3 regions of the Rhizobium sp. T1470 genome follow, and region 1 is predicted to be linked to each of the others. Evidence: riboswitches for the same ligand, from Rfam matches in the RefSeq annotation. Region 1 holds a riboswitch; each other region holds the start of a gene.

Region 1 (5,218 bases):
GGAGAGCGGTTGCCGTCGGATGCCCGGCTGGTGATTCTGCCCGGTTCGAAATCGACGATCGCCGACCTGGCGGATATGCGCGTGCAGGGTTGGGATGTTGATCTTTTGGCCCATGTGAAGCGGGGCGGGCGGGTCATCGGCATCTGCGGCGGCTATCAGATGCTCGGACGCAAGGTGCATGATCCCCTGGGCATCGAGGGGGACCCCGCGCAGGTCACCGGCCTCGGGTTGCTGGACGTCGAGACGGAGATGGCGCCGGAAAAGACGGTGCGGAACAGCGTCGCTATGGCGGTGGAAGACGGCGCACCGCTTGCCGGCTATCAGATCCACCTCGGCATCACCGTAGGAGAGGATTGCGGCCGGCCATTCGCGATCGTCGATGGCGAACCGGACGGTGCCGTATCGGCCGACGGTCGGATTGCCGGCACGTATCTGCACGGGCTCTTTGCGAGTGACATCTATCGTACCCGTTTGCTGTGGAGTTTCGGTCTTTCTGGTGAGACGAACGATTACCGTGCCGGTGTCGAGAAAGCTTTAGACGACGTTGCGGCCGAGCTGGAAGCCTGCCTTGACCGGCGCTGGCTTGACGAGCTCTTCGGCTAGATCTCGCCGGATATTTCGCGGCGACGGCGATCGAGTTCTTCGCTATAGCGGCGCAGCGTGTAAGCCTCGCTCAGCTGCCCGACAACCTTCCTCTCGATCAGATTGTTGACGACCGCGAGCGCTTCGCTTTCGGTTTTGTCGAAGATGGCGGCTGCCTGCTTGGCGTTCATCTGCGGCTGCAGGAAATCGTTCTTGTAGCGGATGAATTCGCTGAGATCCTCGCCGGTGTCGTCGGTGTCGGTCAGGTTCGCGTAAATATCCGGGACGAGCACTAGCCCGCTGTATTTGCCCGTATCGTCCACCAGGACGACGCGCTGCGCCGAGCCAATGGGGAAGCGTTCCTTGAACTCTTCGATCGAAAGGCCGGCCTTGGCGGTCTTGACGTCGGCGCGCATCAGCCGGCCGACCGTCAGGTTGCGAATCCAGCCGACATCGTGGGCGCTGCGAATGCTCTCGCCGCGCAGATGGAAGCGCCATGTTGCGAAGGAGTAGCCGAAGGTGCTGCGCACGACGAGTGAGGAGGTGATGACGGCCGCAAGGACAAGTGCCGTGATCGGAAAGTCGCCCGTGATCTCCAGCGCCAGGAACGTCATCGTCAGGGGCCCGCCAATAACGGCGACTGCGAGCGAACTCATGCCGACGACCGCGTAGATAACGGGTGTCAGCGTCGCGTGGGCGAAATAGGGCGCGGAATAGGCAAATAGCTTGCCGAGCAGCGCCCCCATGAACAGCGACGCGAAGAAGAGGCCGCCTCTGAAACCCGAGCCGATCGAGATCGCGGAGGCCAAGGCCTTGAGGAGAAGCAGCCCAAGGAGGACCGGAATCGCGAGATCGCGCCCGAGATTGAGGTGCAGCGCTCCGTGTCCCGCTGACAGGATCTGCGGCGTGATAAGGGCGAGGAGACCGACGACGATGCCGCCAAGGGCAGGGCGCAGCGGTGTTGCGATGGAACTCCTGCGCGCCAGTTCCTCGATCGAGGCGACGCCCTGCATGATGAGAATACCGACGCCGGCGCAGACGGCACCGAGCAGCAGCGCCGGGACATAGTCGGCCGGCATGACGGAGCCGAATTCGCCGACATCGATGAGGAAATCACTGCCGGCCAGCAGCCGCGCAATCTGGGTCGCCACCAGCGCGGACACGACGACTGGTGTCAGCGAGACGATGGTGTATGTGCCGATGATGAGCTCGAAGGCATAGAACGCGCCGGTCAGTGGCGCATTAAAGGCCGCCGCAATCGCACCGGCCGCGCCGCATCCGACGAGAACGCGCAGGTCCGATCGGCGAAGCTGCAACTTCAGGCCAAGCTTCGAGGCCAGACCGGCTGCCAACTGCGTGTAGCCGGCTTCCAAACCAACGGAGGCACCGAAGCCGTTCGAAATGAGGTTCTGAACGGCAACGAGGATGCTGTCGGTCAGCGACAGGCGTCCGCCATGTAATGCGTTCGCCTCGATCGGGTCGACCATCGGCTTCTTACGGGTCTTGGCGAGGATGAACAGCAGAAGACCGAGCAGGATGCCGCCGCAAACCGGTGCCGTCAGCAGCAGGAACTTGTCGTCGATCTGGGAGGAGCTCAGCCTCTCGACGTCGCTGATTCCGAAGATCAGCCTGTGCATTGCGCGGGAAACGAGGCTCATGCCCGTCACCGCCAGGCCGGAGATCACCCCGACGATCGCGCCGGCGATGACCATCCCCATTTCGCTGCGCCGTAACAGAGCGCGCATCCGCCCGATATCGAGAAGCGTATGAAACGGACCGAAACGGCGGATATTGATTTTTAGGAGCATGACAGGAAAACTAGGCAGGTGTAGGCGCGATCAAGTGCAGAAAGGGACGGGCAAATCAGTGGCGCAACCCGCTTGCGATGCAATTGCGGCAAAAGACCGGCGCCGGCAACAATTATTTGTGACGTAAGCCACTGATAAAAGACGATAAATTTGGTAGAGAAGGTCGTCTTGGTCGCGGTTTCAGGCATGCAATGTCATATTGCGAGACGACGGCTTACGATTGACTTCGCCAGGGGCCTTGCCTAACGATGACTCCATAACGGATGGTTCCGGACCGGTTGAATCGGTGCGGATGAAAAGGGAATGTGAAGCGGTGGACCCAATCCGGGCGCCGTCATCATAGCCGACCCCGCGACTGTAGAGCGGTCAGGGTTTTCCGTCCGGCGTTGGTTCCTCGTGGTTGACAGTCTGCAATAGTGCAGGCGGGCGGCGCGGAAGCGGCGACGGAAAAGTCACTGGCAGTGCGTCATGATCAACCGGGGCTGGACGCCTCTCAAGTCTACGAATCGTCCGCCTTTTCATGAAATGCAGCCGGGAAGACGAGGAAAATCCGCTGGCACGATCAGGGGCGACCGGTTTCCGGTCTGCCCCGATCGCGGCCAAAACCCGCGAGCCAGGAGACCTGCCAATCGTGCCGGGCAAAAAGCCCATCCCTGGGCGATGCCCGCTGCCAGCACGGAGGTTGTCATGGCTGAAAGTAAGATTTTAAGGCTGCGTGCAGCCGTTCCGGTTCCGTGCGGAAGGCGTCCGCAGATGGGACAGTATTTTCCATGAGCCTGATATCATCTGGCACGACCTTCGTTCTCGGCGGTGCGCGCTCGGGAAAATCGCGCTTTGCCGAGCAACTGGTCGTTTCGGGCGGCCTGGAGCGCCACTATGTGGCGACCGGCCGGGCTTGGGATGAGGAAATGCGCTCCCGGATCGACACGCACAAAGCCGACCGCGGCGATCTCTGGCACACCCATGAAGAGCCGCTCGATCTTGTCGGATGCCTGCGGGCAATCGATGGCGAAGGACGGGCGATCCTGGTGGATTGCCTGACGCTTTGGGTCACCAATCTGATGATGGAAGAGCGCGACATGGTGGCGGAGTTCGCCTCGCTTGCCGCCTACGTGCCTGCGGCACGCGCGCGCCTCGTCATCGTTTCCAACGAGGTCGGTCTCGGCATCGTTCCGGAAAACCGCATGGCGCGGGAGTTCCGGGATCATGCCGGCCGCCTGCATCAAATGATCGCGGCGGAAGCTGCGGACGTGTATTTTATCGCGGCAGGTCTGCCGCTGAAGATGAAGGGTTGAATTTCATGAACCAGCAGAAAATCCCGGCGACCGTGATCACCGGCTTTCTCGGCGCCGGCAAGACGACGATGATCCGCAATCTGCTTTCCAACACGAACGGCAAGAAAATCGCGCTGATTATCAACGAATTCGGCGATCTCGGCGTCGACGGCGAGGTGCTCAAGGGCTGCGGCGCCGAGAATTGCACCGAAGATGACATCATCGAGCTCACCAATGGCTGCATCTGCTGCACGGTTGCCGACGACTTCATTCCGACGATGACCAAGCTTCTGGAGCGCGAACAGCGCCCCGACCACATCGTCATCGAAACCTCCGGTCTCGCGCTGCCGCAGCCGCTCGTGGCGGCCTTCAATTGGCCTGACATTCGCACGCAGGTCACCGTCGACGGCGTTATCACCGTTGTCGATAGCGCTGCCGTGGCGGCCGGCCGTTTTGCCGACGATCACGGTGCCGTGGAAGCCCGTCGCGTGGAGGATGAATCGCTCGATCATGAAAGCCCGATCGAAGAACTTTTCGAAGATCAGCTCACCTGCGCCGATCTGATCGTGCTCAACAAGATCGATCTTCTTGACACGGCAGGCCTCGGTCGCGTGCGCGATGAGGTCGCGTCCCGTATCGCCCGCAAGCCCGTGATGATCGAGGCGCGCAACGGCGAGGTTCCGGCAAGCGTGTTGCTCGGGCTCGGGGTCGGTACCGAGGATGACGTGGCCAACCGCAAATCCCACCATGAGCTCGAGCACGAGGATGGTGTACCGCATGACCACGACGAGTTCGATAGCTTCGTCGTGGAACTCGGCCCTGTTGCCGATCCTGCCACGTTCGTGGATGCGCTGAAGGGCGTCATTGGCGAACATGACGTGCTGCGGCTGAAGGGCTTCGTCGATGTCCCCGGCAAGCCGATGCGCCTGCAGCTGCAGGCGGTCGGAAGCCGTGTGGACCATTATTTCGATCGCGCCTGGGCGCCCGGCGAAGCACGCGGCACCCGCCTGGTCGTGATCGGCCTGCACGACATGGACGAGGCGGCAGTTCGCACGGCAATCGAAGCGCTGGCATAAGGCAGACCAATGCATCTGCTCCTGGCACAACAGGGAACGATCAGCGACGGCGAGGAGGCGATCGATCTCGGTCAATCTCCCGGCGATGTCCTATTCCTGTCGGCCGCCGATACCGAGCTTGCCGCCATGGCGGCCGCGTATGATGGTGCGGCCGCCGGTTTTTCGCTGCGGCTCGCAAGCCTGATGAGCCTGAAACACCCGATGTCGGTCGATGCCTATATCGAGCGGACAGCCCGGCACGCGAAGCTGATCGTCGTCAGGGCGCTCGGCGGTGCCAGCTATTTTCACTATGCGCTGGAAGCGCTTCATGCGGCGGCAGCGCGCTATGGCGCGCTCATCGCCGTACTGCCGGGAGATTCGAAGCCGGACGCGGGTTTGACACCGTTTTCGAATGTGCCGCTCGAAGAGTTAAATGCCCTCTGGGCCTATCTTATCGAAGGAGGTGACGCCAATTCGCATGCGTTTCTCTCCTATGCCG
Region 2 (5,218 bases), 140 kb from region 1:
TTCCGGCTTCATCATGAAACCGATCTTTGCGGCGGCCAAGAACGCCGAGCGCAAGCGGGTTATCTTCTCCGAAGGCGAGGATGAGCGCGTCCTGCGCGCAGCACAGGTCCTGCTCGAAGAAGGCATTGCCGAGCCGATTCTGATCGGCCGCCCATCGGTCATCGAAACCCGCCTGCAGCGTTACGGTCTGCGCATCCGCCCGCTTGCAGATTTCGACGTGATCAATCCGGAAGACGATCCGCGCTTCCGCGAATACGTGGATCTTTACTTCTCACTGGTCGGACGGCGTGGCGTCATTCCGGAAGCGGCCCGCACGATCGTGCGCACAAACACGACGGTCATTGGCGCTTTGGCGCTAAAGCGCGGCGAAGCTGATGCGCTCATCTGTGGCCTGGAAGGCCGCTACGAGAAGCATCTGCGCGATGTCCGCCAGATCATCGGCAAGAGGCAAGACGTTTGCGACTTCTCGGCGCTCAGCCTGCTGATCTCGCAACGCGGTGCTACTTTCTTCACCGACACCTACGTTACATTCAATCCGAGCGCCGAAGAGATTGCCGAGTCCGCAATACTCGCCGCAGAGGAAATCAAGCGCTTCGGCATCACGCCGCGTGCTGCCCTCGTATCCCACTCGAACTTCGGTTCGCGTGAATCCGAGAGCGCGACGAAGATGCGCGCTGCGCTTCAGCTGGTGCGCGAGGCTGCGCCGGAACTGGAAGTCGACGGGGAAATGCACGGCGAAAGCGCAATCTCCGACGCGCTGCGCAAGCGCGTCATGCCCGATACGACACTGCATGACGAAGCCAACCTGCTGGTCTTCCCGAACCTCGATGCGGCCAACATCACATTGGGCGTTGTAAAGTCGATGATCGATGGACTGCATGTCGGGCCGATCCTGCTTGGCGCGGCACTGCCGGCGCACATCCTGGCGCCTTCCGTGACCTCCCGCGGCGTGGTCAACATGGCCGCCCTCGCCGTCGTCGAGGCTTCACAGCCAGCATGATTTGCGGCAGATTGAAAAAAATGCGTTAAGGTTCCGACCGCAGCTTGTTGCGACAAGCGGGCTAGCAATGAAGGCGCGGCAGGACGCCGCGCCTGATGACCCTGGTATTTGCTCACCGATGGGACGATGCCTTGAAGCGCTGGATTTTGTCACTCACAGCCGCCCTTGCTCTGACCGGGCCGACCCATGCCCAGATGCCGGCGATCTGTGGCGACCTGCGCGGCCGCCTCGCCGACCTGCCGCAGATCATCGGCAGCACGCCCGAAGTGCGCAAATACGCCAGCGCCATAGCCGAACAAAACCTTGAACTTCGCAAACTCCGGAGCGATCTGCGCCAAAACGGCTGCACGAGCGGCAGCATGGTCGTGATCGGCGATGATGACGGCTACTGTGGCGAACTCGAGCGCGCCGAAGCCAAGATGGTCGACAACATCCGTTATCTGCAGCAGCGTCGCGACGAACTGCGCGGCCAGAGTGAGGATGTCCGCATGAGGAACGAGCTTCTTGCAGCGCTCGACGACAACGACTGCAACGAGGCGCAGTGGCCCGCTGACACCGGCCAAGGATATGCGCCGCCACCCAGCATCGAAGATCAGGCGTTGCGGAACGACACATTCATTCCCTTGGGTGGCGATCCAAGCCAGCGCCGTTATGGTCTCCCGGGCCTGTCGCCGCTCTCTCATCTGAACACCGTATGCGTGCGAAGCTGTGACGGCGGCTTCTTTCCGTTGAGCTCGAACGCAACATCCCAAGACTTTGCCCGCGATGCCGACACCTGCTCGAAGATGTGTCCCGGCATCGAAACCGAGCTCTTCTATCATGACGTCTCCAGCACCGAGACATCGCAGATGATCTCCGCGACGACAGGCGCTCCTTACACCGCCATGCCGAATGCTTTCGCTTACAAGAACCGCAAGCCCGGCGAAAAATCGTCCTGCAGTTGCGATCTTAACGCTTACTACGCGCGGATGCGAAAAAACCAATCGATCAGCGAACCGCCACAACAGGGATCGATCACAACGATCGAAACCAAGAAGCCTGAGATGGAGAGCCATGCCGTCGCACCGGCCGCGCCTCAGCCTCAGGTGCCGGACAGGCCCTATGATCCGGCAGGAAGCAAGGTGCGCCAGATCGGCCCGCAGTTCCTTGCCGGCGACCAAGGTACGATCGACCTCAAGAACCCGGCAAAGCCAGGCCCCCAGCCGCAGCAACAGTAGGCCGCATCATTCCGCTGAATTGCCCCAAAGATCCATGAAGACAAGCTCCTCGAGCGGCAGGCGCTGGCGCCATCCTTTGACCGCCAGCTCCGGCTGTTGATAGAGTTGATCGACGTAGCCGACACAGAGCCAGGCAACGATCTCGACCCGCTCTGGAACGCCGAGAATCCTTTTGATATCGGACTCGTGAAAGATGCTCACCCAGCCGACCCCCACGCCTTCGGCGCGGGCTGCGAGCCACAGATTTTGCACGGCGCAGACCGTGGAGTAGGAATCCATTCGTGGGTTGTGCGTTCGGCCGAGAACGACATCGCCGCAGCGATTGGGATCACAGGTGACGCAAATGCTGAGCGGTGCGGCTCGGATGCCCTCCAGCTTCAGCGACCGGTAGAGCTGCTGTCGCTCCCCCTGAAACATCTCGCCGGCCTCGCGGTTGGCGTAATCGAACGCCTGCCAGACCGCCTCCTTCACCTGCTGATCGCGCACCAGAATGAAATTCCAAGGCTGCATGAACCCGACGGACGGCGCGTGATGCGCAGCCGACAAAAGCCTGATGATGACGTCATCCGGTATGGGGTCCGGGAGAAATTCCGAACGTACGTCACGACGCGTCGATATCGCCCTGTATACGGCGTCACGTTCCTCGGCCGAAAAGGCTGCGGCTCCCGACAGGGAGCCTGAATTGTCTGGTCGCATCGTCAATCCCCAACAACACAACCGCCCCGCCGTCCACGCGGGTCAGTCTATGATGTCGGGCCGGTCTTCTGACTTGGCGTCATCCGGCTGCCGCGCCTTCCCGATACTGGACCAGTGGCTTGTTGCGGCAGTCGTCAGCCTTACAGCGTTGGGCACGTTTCGGTCTTTCACCGAATTCCCGATTCTCCCGCCTGAGACGGGCACCCGACGGAGGGTCTATGCCGCGAAAAATCTGTCGATGCAATCCTTCATGCTGAGATCGGGTAGTACCGCACATAGGCGAACTCATCGCCTGACGGCGACCAATTCGGCACGTTGATCGTTCCCTGCCCACCAAAGAGTTTGAAGAGCGTCGTCAGGTTGCCGCCATCCATATCCATCAGCCGCAGACAAACATCGAGATCGCGAGGGTGGTCGAAGACGTCGGGGTCGTAGGAGAGGATCAGGACCTTATCGTTGTTGGGCGACGGATGAGCAAACCAATTGCCGTAGTTGTCGCTGGTGATCTGTTCGAGGCCGGTCCCATCCGGATGAATGCGCCAGATCTGCATGAGGCCCGTGCGGCTGGAATTGAAGTAGATCCACTGGCCGTCGGCCGAATAATCTGGCCCGTCGTTGCGCCCCTCGCCGCGTGTCAACCGCTTCTCGTCGCCGCCGTCTACCGAAATCGTGTAGATGTCGAATAGGTCGTCGCGGATGCCGCAATAGGCGAGATCCTTCCCGTCGGGCGACCAGCCGTGCCAATAGGACGGCTGATTTTGCGTCACCAGACGCGGCGCGCCGCCTTCTGCCGGAAGTACATAGATCGTCGATTTCCCGAACTCGGTCTTGTCGGAAATGACGATCTGACGGCCGTCAGGCGAGATGCCGTGATCGTTGTTGCAGGCCGTGGCAAATCCGGTATCGACTTTCTCGACCTTGCCCGAACCGTCAAGCACCAGGCGGTAGAGAAGCCCGTCACCGTTCAGCAGAAGATAGCCTCCATCCGGCGAAAAGTTTGGCGCTTCCACCAGTTGCGTGGTTTGCCAGACAACGCGCGCCTGGCCTGTTTTGATGTTGTAGATCTCGATGGAACTTCTCAATCTGAATCCTCCTGACATCGAACTCGTCAGACCTACGACGGCTCGCCGCTCGGCACAAGCAAGTGAACCGAAGCGGGCATCCGCGGACGGCGCCGGCGGCGCTTTATCCACCGATCACAAATGTGGGAAACATAACGGTTCATCTAGCGTTCATGACGAAGATGTGACAGTTCGATGAAGCTTTTATGACGTTGGAGTTTCTTAGTTGATCGCGTTGGGAATGAGGTCCGCAGCGGCAGCGCGTTTCGCGTCGCTTTCCACTGGTGTCAGGGGAAGCGCCCAATCGCCAGCTTTACGCGCTGCGCTCGGAATTTGCCTTTCGGCCCTGATTGCTCTCTTCGCCACTGTAGCGGTCGAAATAATCGCCCGCGATGGGTTCGCCGATGTGCGCGAATTCCTGACATCGCCGGTACGCCCCGGCATGACAACGGTCGTGATGTTGACCGTCCTGATGCTCTCGCTGGACGCTGCCCTGGGAAGACGATTCATTTCGGCGTTGATCGTTCTGCCGCTGGTGCTCGTTCCCGCCATCGTCTCCAGCCAGAAGCAGCATTATCTCACGGACCCCCTGTACCCGTCCGACGTCCTATTTGGGCGCCAGATCATGGAGTTGCTTCCCGTGATGGCGCGCGACCGGCCGTGGACAGCGGTTGCCATGGTCGTTGGCATCGTTCTTTCCGCGGTCGCGATTGCCGTCCTGTGGCATTTCGCTTGGCGCCGTTGTCCGCGGCTCTCAAGGACCGCCCAACTGCGTCAACTCTGTATCGGCTTACCTGTTATCGCAGCTTTTGGCGCGTTGATGGATTATTCCAAATACTCCTACATACGCGATCGCCTTCAGGTTTTGCCGATGATGTGGGATCAGAAGGAAAACTACCGCAGCAACGGCTTCATCCTCGCCTTCATCTTCAACATTCCGATGGCCGACGTGGCAGCGCCGGTCGGCTTCGGTACGCAGGCGCTTGATGCTATTCCGACCCGCAACTACGGCTATCTCAGTGGCCCGCGCGAAAAGCCCGACGTGATCATGCTGATGAGTGAATCCTTCTGGGATCCGACCCGGCTGAAGACCGTCACCCTGTCGCCGGATCCGATGCCGAATATCAGGGCCGAGCAGTCGGGCCATGTCTTCTCACCCGAGTTTGGCGGCATGACCGCCAATGTCGAATTCGAGGCACTGACGGGCTTCTCGAATGCCTTCCTGCCCTATGGCAGCATTCCCT
Region 3 (5,218 bases), 1.4 Mb from region 1:
GGATGTTCATTGGACGTCCTCGTAAAGTCAAAGTGTGCAGGAAACGCAGCCCTGCACCTCGGTGCCAGACAACGCCATCTGGCGCAGGCGGATGTAGTAGATGGTCTTGATGCCCTTCTTCCAGGCGTAGATTTGCGCCCGGTTGATGTCGCGGGTGGTTGCCGTGTCACGGAAGAACAGCGTCAGGGACAGGCCTTGATCGACATGCTGGGTCGCCGCCGCATAGGTGTCGATGATCTTCTCCGGCCCGATCTCGTAGGCATCCTGGTAATATTCGAGATTGTCATTGGCTGGTCATGAAGGCCGCCGGATAGTAGACGCGGCCGATCTTGCCCTCCTTGCGGATTTCGATCTTCGAAACGATCGGATGGATCGAGGAGGTCGAGTGATTGATGTAGGAGATCGAACCGGTCGGCGGCACGGCCTGCAGGTTCTGGTTATAGAGGCCAAAGGTCATTACCGCCTGCTTCAGCACAAGCCAGTCTTCCTGTGTCGGAATATCGATGCCGGCTGTCTCGAAGAGCTCCTTGATCCGCTCGGTTGCCGGGACCCAGGCCTGCTCCGTGTATTTGTCGAAGTATTCGCCGGTTGCATACGTCGAGTTCTCGAATCCCTTGAAGCTCGTGCCACGCTCCCCCGCCAGCCGGTTCGAGGCGCGGATGGCATGGTAGGTCACCGTGTAGAAATACATATTGGTGAAATCGACGCCTTCGTCCGAACCGTAGTAGATGCGCTCGCGGGCGAGATAGCCGTGCAGGTTCATCTGGCCGAGGCCGATCGCATGGCTGTCGTCATTGCCCTTCTCGACTGACGGCACCGAGGCGATATGGCTCAGGTCGGAAACGGCGGTCAGCGCGCGGATCGAAGTCTCGATTGTCTTGCCGAAGTCGGTGGAATCCATCGCCGCGGCGATATTGAGCGAGCCGAGGTTGCAGGAGATGTCCTTGCCCATATGCTTGTAGGAGAGATCATTGTTGAACTCGCTCGCCTCGCTCACCTGCAGGATCTCCGAGCAAAGGTTGCTCATCGTGATGCGGCCGGCGACCGGATTGGCGCGGTTCACCGTGTCTTCGAACATGATGTAGGGATAGCCGCTTTCGAACTGGATTTCGGCGATCACCTGGGAGAAGTCGCGCGCCTTGATCTTTTTCTTACGGATACGGCTGTCGGCCACCATCTCGCGGTACCTTTCCGTCACCGAAATCTCGGTGAAAGCCACGCCATAGACCCGCTCCACATCGTAGGGCGAGAAGAGGTACATGTCCTCGTTGTTCTTTGCGAGCTCGAAGGTAATGTCGGGAATGACGACACCGAGCGACAGCGTCTTGATCCGGACCTTCTCATCGGCATTTTCGCGTTTGGTGTCGAGGAAGCGCATAATGTCGGGATGGTGCGCATGGAGGTAGACTGCCCCTGCCCCTTGGCGCGCGCCGAGTTGGTTGGCGTAAGAGAATGAATCTTCCAAAAGCTTCATGACAGGAATGACGCCGGAAGACTGATTCTCGATCTGCTTGATCGGAGCACCTGCTTCCCGCAGGTTCGTCAGAGCAAGTGCAACACCCCCGCCGCGCTTCGACAACTGAAGCGCCGAATTGATGCCTCGCGCGATCGACTCCACGTTGTCCTCGACGCGCAAGAGAAAGCAGGAGACGAGTTCGCCGCGTTGCTTCTTCCCGGCATTGAGGAAGGTCGGCGTCGCGGGCTGAAACCGCCCGGCGATGATCTCATCGACCATATCACGGGCGAGGTTTTCGTTGCCGCAGGCCAGCGTCAGGGCAACCATGCAAATGCGGTCCTCGTAGCGCTCCAAATAGCGCTTTCCGTCGAAGGTCTTCAGCGTATAGCTGGTGTAATACTTGAAAGCCCCGAGGAAGGTTGGGAAGCGGAACTTTTTCGCATAGGCATGGTCGAAGAGTTCGCGCACGAAGTTGAACGAATATTGGTCGAGAACGTCCTGCTCGTAATAACCCTCGGTCACCAGGTAATCGAGCTTTTCCCTGAGGTTATGAAAGAAGACGGTGTTCTGGTTCACATGCTGCAGGAAATACTGCTTGGCCGCCAGCCGATCCTTGTCGAGCTGGATTTTGCCGTCCTCGTCATAGAGGTTCAGCATGGCATTGAGGGCGTGGTAGTCGAGCGCGGCCTCTGATGCCTTCAGAGGTCGATCGAGCGTTAGCGTGTCCAAAATCGTTCCAATCCGCGTCTGACGTTGTCGACATCCGCCGCCGTGCCCAGCAGCTCGAACCTGTAGAGGTACGGCACCTGGCACTTGGCAGAGATGATGTCGCCGGCGATCCCGAAGGTCGCTCCGAAGTTGCTGTTGCCCGCGGCGATGACCCCGCGGATGTTTGAACGGTTTTCCGCGTCGTTGAGGAAGCGGATCACCTCTTTGGGCACGGCCCCCTTGCCGCATTCGCCGCAATAGGTGGGGACGATCAGGACGAAAGGACTGCTAACCGCAAGGTTAGCGTCGCCGCCGATCGGGATGCGTTGGGCCGGCAAACCCAGCTTTGTTACGAAGCGATGAGTGTTTTCCGACCGACTGGAAAAATAGACGATCTCGCCCATCGTCCTTTCCGTCACACCAGCGCGCTGATCTTATCGGGGCGGAACCCGGCCCAATGCTGCTCACCGGCGACGACCACGGGCACCTGGCGATAGCCGAGGCCTTGCACCAGTTCGTAGGCCGCAGAATCGGTGGAAACGTCGATCACGGTGTAATCGATGCCCTGGCGGTCGAGTGCGCGGGTGGTCGCGGTGCACTGGACGCAGGCGGGCTTGCTGTAAACAGTAATGCTCATCAATATATCCTCGTGTATCAGGAAGGCATAAAGGATCGTTCGGACATCCGCCGATGTCCGTGCGACAGGAACTCGAAAATGAAGACAGCTATTGCCGATTGCCGGGCGCGCTAAATGCCCGTCACTCGCGTAGATGCAAATCGAAACTCAAGGACATAAGACTTCACCCCGAAGTGACTCATGCGGGGCATTAGCGGAAGCGAAGATCGCGGCATCGTGCACAATCCAACGCTCTCCATCCGGACACCCCGCCCGTGGACGTTGCTGATCGAGGCAGGTCTCCTGGCTTGCAGGTCATAGCGCTCATTCTCGCCTTCCCGAAATCAAAGACTTCAGTGGCTTTGTCGAACGAACACTCGCCGCTTACAGTTGCGGGGGCAGCTCCGGCATTGCTCGGCCCGTCATGGACGTCGCGCACCTTATTCCCGTCTTAGCTTCCGATCCTTGCGAATCTGAAGAACCTCGAACACTACATATAGTATATGAGGTTAATTTCCCGTCAATGGCTATGTTCACACCAGCCGGTGAAAGTCTGGGAAATCGCAATGCCACTCCGGAGGGGGTGTCGGACGGATCGACCTCGAAAGAAAATTGGAGCGAAGCAGAGTATTCGATCTGCACCGCGTCGCGACGCCTCTTGCGACCCGACCGCGCCCTGATCAGCTGCGTCCTCGCTGTCCCAGGCCGCGGGGCCGTTCATGGCGGAGATCGCCCTTGTCATCGATCAGCAGCGTGACGGACAGGCCAAGGACCGCCCCTGCCGGCTGCTGGTGAAATATGTCGAGGCCGGCTGGCTCGGCCGCAAGTCCGGCCGTGGCTTCTACGACTATCGCGGCGAACCGCCGGTCCCGAGACGCCAATTGATATCGCGGATCCACGAGATGTCGGGTTCCATTCCTGCTATTTGAGGTTGGCCGCTCACACCAGATCGATAAGCTGATGAAGTGACCTGGCAAAAACCATCAACGCCTATACGCCACGGGCGTCGCGCTTTGCCTGTGAAACAGCGCCAGCCTTCCGCAATCTACCTCGCTCCATAGGACGGATGAGATTTTTGCGCTTTGAACGTTCGATCGAGTGCATGCCTGCATGAGCCTGGCGTGCGTTAAATGACGCGTCTTTCTCGCTTTTCGCTTCTTTCTTTCGCGCCAACACGGCTCGCATGTTCTCGACCATCTGAACTTTAGCGAGCATTCTACGCCGACGAGCCTGTTCGGCATTTACACTACGCACGCCCATTGCCAGAACTTCGAGTTTGGCTCTCGTGCCCGTATCCTTGCGCGCTGGCGCCGCCCCTTTGGGTTGCGCCTTGCCTCTCATTTCCCTGCGCTGTCTATTCGCCTCGCTTTGCGCACGATCGCGCCTTTCACGTATTCGCTTGGCGAGGTCCGAGAGATCAGCATCCGGCAGGCCCTGCATCGCCGGATGGTGGGTTTTTTGAACGAGTTGCCATTCGTCCGCCGTTAGCAAACGCTCTGCCTGCTTGCGCGAAATTGCCATCTACGCCTCCTACTCTGTCGCACCAGTAAACTGACTTGCGTTCGATAGGGCTCGCCTGCCCCCTGAGCGAAGCGAGCTAAAGCTTGAAAAGCTTGGGAGACGCCGTCTCCTTCAGTCGGGGTTCGACTTATGCGCCAAGCACGCGACTTCGTCTCGTTCACAATCTAGCGACGCACGGCAAGGTCCGCAATGGGCCTTCAATATCGGTGGTCGTGTGGCGTCTTTCGAGGGAGTATTCTAAGTTGTCGACGCTCACGACCCCACGGCACCCTTGATCAGCGCCTTGGCATCTTCGCTATCCCAGGCCGCCGGCCCGTTCATGGCAGAGATCAAGCAGCCCTTGTCGTCGATCAGCAGCGTGACGGGCAGGCCGAACGCCAGGCCCTGCTTCTTCAGGCTGTTGAACACCTCGATCGTGTTGTCGCGATAGAGCTTGAGCGCATCAACGCCGATCTCGCTCAGGAAAGCCTTCGGTTTTTCATCGTCGCCGGTATCGATGTTGACGGGAACGACCTGGAACCTGTCGCTGCCCAACTCCTTCTCCAGCGCGTTCAGGGCCGGCATTTCCTCGCGGCAGGGCACGCACCACGTCGCCCAGAGATTGAAGAGCACGGTCTTGCCGGCGAAGTTGTCGAGTGTCATCGGTTTGCCGTCGGCGCCCTTGAAGGCGACGGCGGTGAGCTTGCGGTGCTCGTCGGCGGCAACCATTGCTGCGACCTGGCCCTTCAGGAGCGGCGAAATCCTGGCGGCGACGTCCTTTGCCGCCGCGCATTCGCCCGATGCCGTTTGCGCCCCGCCATTGCCAGACCCGGCTTCCCTGATGTAAACCGCTGCCGCACCGGCAATAATGCCTGCGACGGCCGCGATCCCTATCAGCTTGAGGGATGGCAGGCGCAGGGGCGTTCTTGTCGTCATTT

The links. Region 1 has a riboswitch for cobalamin ahead of cobU (bifunctional adenosylcobinamide kinase/adenosylcobinamide-phosphate guanylyltransferase). Riboswitches for the same ligand answer to the same signal wherever they lie in the genome.
Region 2: linked by a shared signal. The riboswitch ahead of bluB (5,6-dimethylbenzimidazole synthase) and the one ahead of cobU (bifunctional adenosylcobinamide kinase/adenosylcobinamide-phosphate guanylyltransferase) in region 1 are both predicted to bind cobalamin.
Region 3: linked by a shared signal. The riboswitch ahead of nrdH (glutaredoxin-like protein NrdH) and the one ahead of cobU (bifunctional adenosylcobinamide kinase/adenosylcobinamide-phosphate guanylyltransferase) in region 1 are both predicted to bind cobalamin.

The regions. Positions count from the first base shown of each region.
Region 1 is NZ_CP148091.1:2,654,703-2,659,920, reverse strand. It holds gene WGT02_RS13435 (cobyric acid synthase) at 1-603, shown strand, start outside; gene WGT02_RS13430 (chloride channel protein) at 600-2,390, opposite strand; cobalamin riboswitch at 2,638-3,035, shown strand; gene cobU (bifunctional adenosylcobinamide kinase/adenosylcobinamide-phosphate guanylyltransferase) at 3,161-3,685, shown strand; gene cobW (cobalamin biosynthesis protein CobW) at 3,691-4,740, shown strand; gene cobN (cobaltochelatase subunit CobN) at 4,750-5,218, shown strand, end outside.
Region 2 is NZ_CP148091.1:2,519,236-2,524,453, forward strand. It holds gene WGT02_RS12725 (NADP-dependent malic enzyme) at 1-1,000, shown strand, start outside; gene WGT02_RS12730 (DUF2865 domain-containing protein) at 1,132-2,217, shown strand; gene bluB (5,6-dimethylbenzimidazole synthase) at 2,224-2,913, opposite strand; cobalamin riboswitch at 2,954-3,136, opposite strand; gene WGT02_RS12740 (TolB family protein) at 3,162-3,995, opposite strand; gene WGT02_RS12745 (LTA synthase family protein) at 4,201-5,218, shown strand, end outside.
Region 3 is NZ_CP148091.1:4,022,098-4,027,315, forward strand. It holds gene nrdF (class 1b ribonucleoside-diphosphate reductase subunit beta) at 1-10, opposite strand, end outside; partial or broken gene nrdE (class 1b ribonucleoside-diphosphate reductase subunit alpha) at 28-2,113, opposite strand; gene nrdI (class Ib ribonucleoside-diphosphate reductase assembly flavoprotein NrdI) at 2,173-2,568, opposite strand; gene nrdH (glutaredoxin-like protein NrdH) at 2,580-2,801, opposite strand; cobalamin riboswitch at 3,056-3,281, opposite strand; partial or broken gene WGT02_RS20170 (TlpA family protein disulfide reductase) at 3,442-3,559, opposite strand; partial or broken gene WGT02_RS20175 (3-hydroxyacyl-CoA dehydrogenase family protein) at 3,545-3,709, shown strand; gene WGT02_RS20180 (hypothetical protein) at 3,771-4,301, opposite strand; gene WGT02_RS20185 (TlpA disulfide reductase family protein) at 4,554-5,216, opposite strand.